Regions from separate parts of the Roseateles paludis genome, predicted to be linked through region 2. Evidence: riboswitches for the same ligand, from Rfam matches in the RefSeq annotation. Region 2 holds a riboswitch; the other holds the start of a gene.
The links. A riboswitch is a leader RNA that binds a small molecule or an ion and turns the genes downstream of it on or off. The one in region 2 is predicted to bind S-adenosylhomocysteine.

Region 1: linked by a shared signal. The riboswitch ahead of metH (methionine synthase) and the one ahead of ahcY (adenosylhomocysteinase) in region 2 are both predicted to bind S-adenosylhomocysteine.

What each region holds. Positions count from the first base shown of each region.
Region 1 is NZ_JBDPZD010000001.1:791,964-795,297, forward strand. It holds gene ABDJ85_RS03775 (TetR/AcrR family transcriptional regulator) at 1-264, shown strand, start outside; gene ABDJ85_RS03780 (HD-GYP domain-containing protein) at 229-1,434, opposite strand; S-adenosyl-L-homocysteine riboswitch at 1,529-1,597, shown strand; gene metH (methionine synthase) at 1,615-3,334, shown strand, end outside.
Region 2 is NZ_JBDPZD010000001.1:516,010-519,343, forward strand. It holds gene ABDJ85_RS02390 (DNA glycosylase AlkZ-like family protein) at 1-614, shown strand, start outside; gene ppk2 (polyphosphate kinase 2) at 685-1,845, shown strand; S-adenosyl-L-homocysteine riboswitch at 1,918-1,993, shown strand; gene ahcY (adenosylhomocysteinase) at 2,072-3,334, shown strand, end outside.

The sequences.
Region 1 (3,334 bases), 280 kb from region 2:
GTGGAGCGCTTTGAGCGCTGGGCCTCAGAGGGCCGCATCGAGCGCCTGGACTTCACCCACCTGATCTTCGTGCTCTGGGGCAGCACCCAGGCCTATGCCGACCTGGGGCCGCAGTTCGCGCTCTTCATGGACAAGCCGGTGCTCGACGACGCGGACTTTGCGCGCGCCGAGGCGCTGATCGTCCGCATCGTCTGGGGGGCGCTGAAGGTTTGCGCGCCAAAGGAAGCTTCAGAGCTTGAGCAGCGCGTCGAGGTTGACGTGTAGCTTCAGCTCGGTGGGCGCCAGGCTGGCGCTCACGGCCTGGGCCGCCAGGCGGGTGTCGCGCAGCACCGGGTCGGTCAGCGGCGTGCCGCTCTTGCCCACCAGCACGGCCACCTGCGGCTCATTGGCCGAGAAGCCACGCTTGGCCACCACGCCCACCTCGCCGTTGGCCAGGCGCACGATGCTGCCGGGCGGATAGAGCCCCACGGCCTTGATCAGCGCGGCGCCGGCCTCGTCGGGCTGGCCGGTCTCGTCAAAGTAGACGCCGCGTGCCGCCGCGCCGCCGCTGAGCGCGCCGCGTGAGCGCCGGGGCGAAAGCCGGGCACCGAGCTGGTCCACCCGCCGCAGCACGCGGGCCAGCGCCTCGCCGGGCGTGCGGCCAGCCAGCGGGCCGGGGCCGGCATCGTGGTGGCCGCGCACGGCGTCCAGCCACAGCCGGTCTTTGATGCCCTGGCGCTCCAGCATTGCCACGGCTTCGCGCGCATGGTTGGCCAGGGCCAGGCGCTCGGCCTCGTTGGCCACCTCGGCGCGGGCGGCCAGGCGGTCGTGCGCGCTGGAGGCGCCCACATTCATGGTCAGCGCCGCGCCTTGCAGGGCCTCGCGCATGGGGGCGGGCATGGCCAGCTTCTCGGCGGCCAGGTCGGCCAGCACCAGGCTCAAGAGCGCATGGCGGGCCGAGTATTCGGTGAAGGACAGGCTGTTCTCGAACACCAGGTAGAGCAGCGTGCCATCGGGCGCGGCGTGCAGGCGGCGCAGCACCGCGTCGCGCAAGCCGCTCACGCGGGCCGCAAAGTCGGGCGGGTCGGCCTGGCGCAGCAGCTGGTGGGTCTGGGCGATCAGGTCGGTCCAGATCTCGCGGGGGGTGAGAGTGGGCTTCGGGGGCGCTGCCTTGCCGGCGTAGCGGAAGTCCTGCTCCGCCTTGGCGATCTCGCTCAAGCTGGCGCCCTGCAGCATCAGGGTGTCCATCTTGTGGGCGAGCTGGTTGCGGTAGTCCTGGGTGTCCTGCGGCATCACCCAGGCGCCGCCATTGATGAGGGCGCGCGCCTGCGGCGTGTTGGTCAGCACCTGGCCGCGCGCGAACAGCAAATGGCCTTGCGCGTCGTAAAGCGCAAAGCTCAAGGTCTGCCCCGGGCGGAGCATGCCCGCCGGCAGCTGGACGAGTTCGTCAGCCATGGTGAGGATTCTGGCCAGGGGTCAAGGCGATGAAAGGCCGGTGAACCCGGTCTGTTGTGCCCGATTTCCTGGATCGAGCCAATAAAATGCGCAGTTCTCCGAGGAGCGCTGCGACGGGACCCGCCCCGCCAGGCTCGGATGACTTCAACCGCGCTCACCGAATCTAGCCTCGGTGTCGCCATGTCTGTTCTGCCCCCGCCCCCCCTCAAGCTCTCCGGCCTGGAGCCCGTCGCCATTGGCGCCGGCACGCTCTTCGTCAACATCGGCGAACGCACCAATGTCACCGGCTCCAAGGCCTTTGCGCGCCTGATCCTGGCCGGGCAGTTTGAAGAAGCGCTGGCCGTGGCGCGCCAGCAGGTGGAGAACGGCGCGCAGGTGATCGACGTCAACATGGACGAGGCCATGCTGGACAGCCAGGCCGCCATGGTGCGCTTCCTGAACCTGATGGCCGGCGAGCCCGAGATCGCCCGCGTGCCGGTGATGATCGACTCGTCCAAGTGGAGCGTGATCGAGGCCGGCCTGCGCTGCATCCAGGGCAAGGGCATCGTCAACTCCATCTCGCTCAAGGAAGGCGAGGCCGAGTTCAAGCGCCAAGCCAAGCTCGTGCGCCGCTACGGCGCCGCCGCCGTGGTGATGGCCTTTGACGAACAAGGCCAGGCCGACACCTTTGCCCGCAAGACTGAGATCTGCGCGCGGGCCTACCGCATCCTCGTGGACGAGGTCGATTTCCCGCCCGAGGACATCATCTTCGACCCCAACATATTCGCCATCGCGACGGGCATCGAGGAGCACGACAACTACGCGGTGGACTTCATCAACGCCACGCGCTGGATCAAGCAGCACCTGCCCGGCGCCAAGGTCTCGGGCGGTGTGTCCAACGTGAGCTTCAGCTTCCGCGGCAACGAGCCGGTGCGCGAGGCCATCCACACCGTGTTCCTGTACCACGCCATCCAGGCGGGCATGGACATGGGCATCGTCAACGCCGGGATGATCGGCGTCTACGACGACCTCGACCCCGAGCTGCGTGAGCGCGTCGAAGACGTGGTGCTCAATCGTCGCAAGGACGCCGGCGAGCGCCTCGTCGAAATCGCCGACCGCGCCAAGAGCGCCGGCAAGGACGACTCGGCTCGCCTGGCCTGGCGTGCGGGCGATGTCAACGCCCGCCTCAGCCACGCGCTGGTGCACGGCATCACCGACTTCATCACCGAAGACACCGAAGAGGCCTGGCAGGCCATCAAGGCCAGCGGAGGCCGGCCGCTGCACGTCATCGAAGGCCCCTTGATGGCCGGCATGAACGTGGTGGGCGACCTCTTCGGCCAGGGCAAGATGTTCCTGCCCCAGGTGGTCAAGAGCGCTCGCGTGATGAAGAGCGCCGTGGCCCACCTCGTGCCCTACATCGAGGAAGAAAAGCGCCAGCTCGTGGCCGCCGGTGGCGACGCGAAGCCGAAGGGCAAGATCGTCATCGCCACCGTCAAGGGCGACGTGCACGACATCGGCAAGAACATCGTCACCGTCGTCCTGCAGTGCAACAACTACGAGGTCGTCAACATGGGCGTGATGGTGCCGGCCCAGGACATCCTCAAGAAGGCCAAGGAAGAGGGCGCCGACATCATCGGCCTCAGCGGCCTCATCACCCCCAGCCTCGAAGAGATGCAGCACGTGGCCGCCGAGATGCAGCGCGACCCGTACTTCGTCGGCCAGCAAACGCCGCTGCTCATCGGCGGCGCCACCACCAGCCGCGTGCACACCGCCGTCAAGATCGCGCCGCACTACAACGGCCCCGTGGTCTATGTGCCCGATGCCTCGCGCGCCGTGGGCGTGTGCACCGAGCTGCTGAGCGAGGAGCGCTCGGCCGCCTACATCGCCGAGCTGCGCGCCGACTTCGACACCGTGCGCGCGC
Region 2 (3,334 bases):
TGGACGTGGTGCGGCGCGACAGCGGCACGCGTGTCTACCGGCTGGCCGCGCCCTGGACCCCGCCACCCGACCCCCAGGCCGCGATGGACGCCATGGCCGACGCCCTGGTGCAAAAGTACGCCCCGCTGCCGGCCGCCGGCTTGACGCAGCTGATTGCCATGCTCTTCCACGCCGCCCACCAGTGGGCCGACCTGCGCAAGCCCACGCTGGCCCGGGCCAAGGCACGCCTTGCGCACGCCAAGGTCGAGGGTGTCGACTGGTACTGGCCCGCCGACGAAGACCCCCGGCGCGGCTGGCGCATCCCGGCCAAGGTGCGCCTGCTGGCGCCGTTTGACCCCGTCGTCTGGGACCGCCGCCGCTTCGAGCTGCTGTGGGGCTGGGCTTACCGCTTCGAGGCCTACACGCCGGCGGCGAAGCGCGTGCGCGGCCACTACGCGCTGCCGTTGCTGTGGCGCGACCAGGTCATCGGCTGGGGCAACCTCAAGGTGGTGGGCGGCCAGTTGCAGCACGAACTCGGCTTTGTGAATAAGCGCCCGCGCGAGCGCGAATTTGCCGAGGCACTGGACGCCGAACTGGCCGCCTTGCGCGGCTTCCTCGGCCTGGACGCGGCTTGATGACGATCAAACCGGCGGCAGCCGGCCAGGCGGAGCATGGATGGTTTCAGCCCTCCTGCAGTCCACCTCCATGACAACAGCACCCCGCCCTCGCACTCAAGCTCGCACCCCCCGCAAGACCTCACGCCCGGTCAGCAGCGGCGACACCGCCCCGCGCCTGAACGGTGCCGGCATCGAGCAGCACCAGGTCAGCCGCGCCGTCACGCGCAAGCAGGCCGTGCAGGCCGAGACCCTGGCCGAGCTGCTGCGCCGCAATGCGCGTGCCGAGCGCCCGGCCGCCGCGCTGGCCGAGGAGCTCAAGGTGCTGCTCGAAGGCACGTCGGACGACGAGCGCCGTGCCCTGCGCCGCGCGCTGCAACAGCATGAGGACCCGGCCAAGCCCGACCCCAACGGCGAGGCCGACACCGCCCTCAGCGCCGGCTGGCGCACGGGCGCCTACCCCTACCAGAACCTGCTCTCACGCAAGAGCTACGAGAAGCAGAAGTACCGGCTGCAGGTCGAGCTGCTCAAGCTGCAGGCCTGGGTCAAGGAGACCGGCGCGCGCGTGGTCATCCTCTTCGAGGGGCGTGACGCGGCCGGCAAGGGCGGCACCATCAAGCGCTTCATGGAGCACCTCAACCCCCGGGGTGCGCGCGTGGTGGCGCTGGAGAAACCCAGCGAGGTCGAACGCGGCCAGTGGTACTTCCAGCGCTATGTGAACCACCTGCCCACGGCGGGCGAGATCGTGCTCTTCGACCGCAGTTGGTACAACCGCGCTGGGGTCGAGCGCGTGATGGGCTTTTGCTCCGAGCACGAGTACCAGGAGTTCCTGCGCCAGGCGCCCGAGTTCGAGCGCCAGCTGGTGCGCTCGGGCATCCACCTCTTCAAGTTCTGGTTCTCGGTCAGCCGCGACGAGCAACGCCGCCGCTTCAAGGAGCGCAAGCTGCACCCGCTCAAGCAGTGGAAGCTCAGCCCCATCGACATGGCCAGCCTCGACAAGTGGGACGACTACACCCGCGCCAAAGAGGCCATGTTCCTGCACTGCGACACCAGTGACGCGCCCTGGACCGTGATCAAGAGCGACTGCAAGAAGCGCGCGCGCCTCAACGCCATGCGCTACGTGCTGCACCGCCTGCCCTTTGCCAACCGCAACCTGGAGCGCATCGGCCCCGTGGACCCGCTGATCGTCGGCCGGCCGGCCTTGGTGTCGCCGCGCGGCGAGGACGTGCTGGCGGCCACGTCGGCCGGCTGACGCGGAACAAGCCTCCCCCGGCCGTGCATTTCGCCCGGCCGGGCGGCGGGCGTCCGGCCTAGAATGCGCCCTCTTTCCGAGGAGCGTTGCAACCTCTGTCCTAGAGGCCAGGCTCGGAAATCTTCATCTGCAACCGCGCTCACCCGCTGGCCCAAGCGTGCCGGGGTGATCGACTTGATCCTTCTGCATGCGCGCCCAGCGGCTTCAGTCGCTTGAAGGAGCTCGCATGTCCGCCACCCCCTACATCGTCAAAGACCTCAGCCTTGCTGACTGGGGCCGCAAGGAAATCGCCATCGCCGAGCACGAGATGCCGGCGCTGATGGCCATCCGCCGTGAATACGCCGCCAGCCAGCCGCTCAAGGGCGCGCGCATCACCGGCAGCCTGCACATGACCATCCAGACCGCCGTGCTGGTCGAGACCCTGCAGGCGCTGGGGGCCGATGTGCGCTGGGCCTCCTGCAACATCTTCTCGACCCAGGACCATGCCGCCGCCGCGCTGGCCGCCAAGGGCACCCCCGTGTTCGCTTACAAGGGCGAGACCCTGGAGGACTACTGGGACTACACGCACCGCATCTTTGAGTTCGGTAGTCAAGGCCCGAACATGATCCTGGACGACGGCGGCGACGCGACGCTCTTGATGCACCTCGGCCAGAAGGCCGAGAAGGACCTTGGCGTGCTGGCCAACCCCGGCAGCGAGGAAGAGCGCGTCCTTTTCGCCGCCATCAAGGCCAAGGTCGCGGCCGACCCGACCTGGTACACCCGCATGGCCAGCCAGATCATCGGCGTGACCGAAGAGACCACCACGGGCGTGCACCGCCTGAAGGAAATGGCTGCCAAGGGCACGCTGCTGTTCCGCGCCATCAACGTCAACGACAGCGTCACCAAGAGCAAGTTCGACAACCTCTACGGCTGCCGCGAGTCCCTGGTGGACGGCATCAAGCGCGCCACCGACGTGATGGTGGCCGGCAAGATCGCCGTCGTGGCCGGCTATGGCGACGTGGGCAAGGGCTCGGCCCAGGCGCTGCGTGCGCTGTCGGCCCAGGTCTGGGTGACCGAGATCGACCCCATCTGCGCGCTGCAGGCCGCGATGGAAGGCTACCGCGTCGTGACGATGGAATACGCCGCCGACAAGGCCGACATCTTCGTCACCACCACCGGCAACAAGAACGTCATCCGCCACGAGCACATGGCCGCGATGAAGAACAACGCCATCGTCAGCAATATCGGCCACTTCGACAACGAGATCGACGTCGCCTCGCTGGAGAAGTACCAGTGGGACGAGATCAAGCCGCAGGTGGACCACGTCATCTTCCCGGACGGCAAGCGCATCATCCTGCTCGCCAAGGGCCGCCTCGTGAACCTGGGCTGCGGCACCGGCCACCCGAGCTATGTGATGAGCAGCTCGTTCGCGAACCAGACGATTGCGCAGATCGAGCTCTTCGCCCACAAGGACGCCTACGACATCGGCAAGGTCTATGTGCTGCCCAAG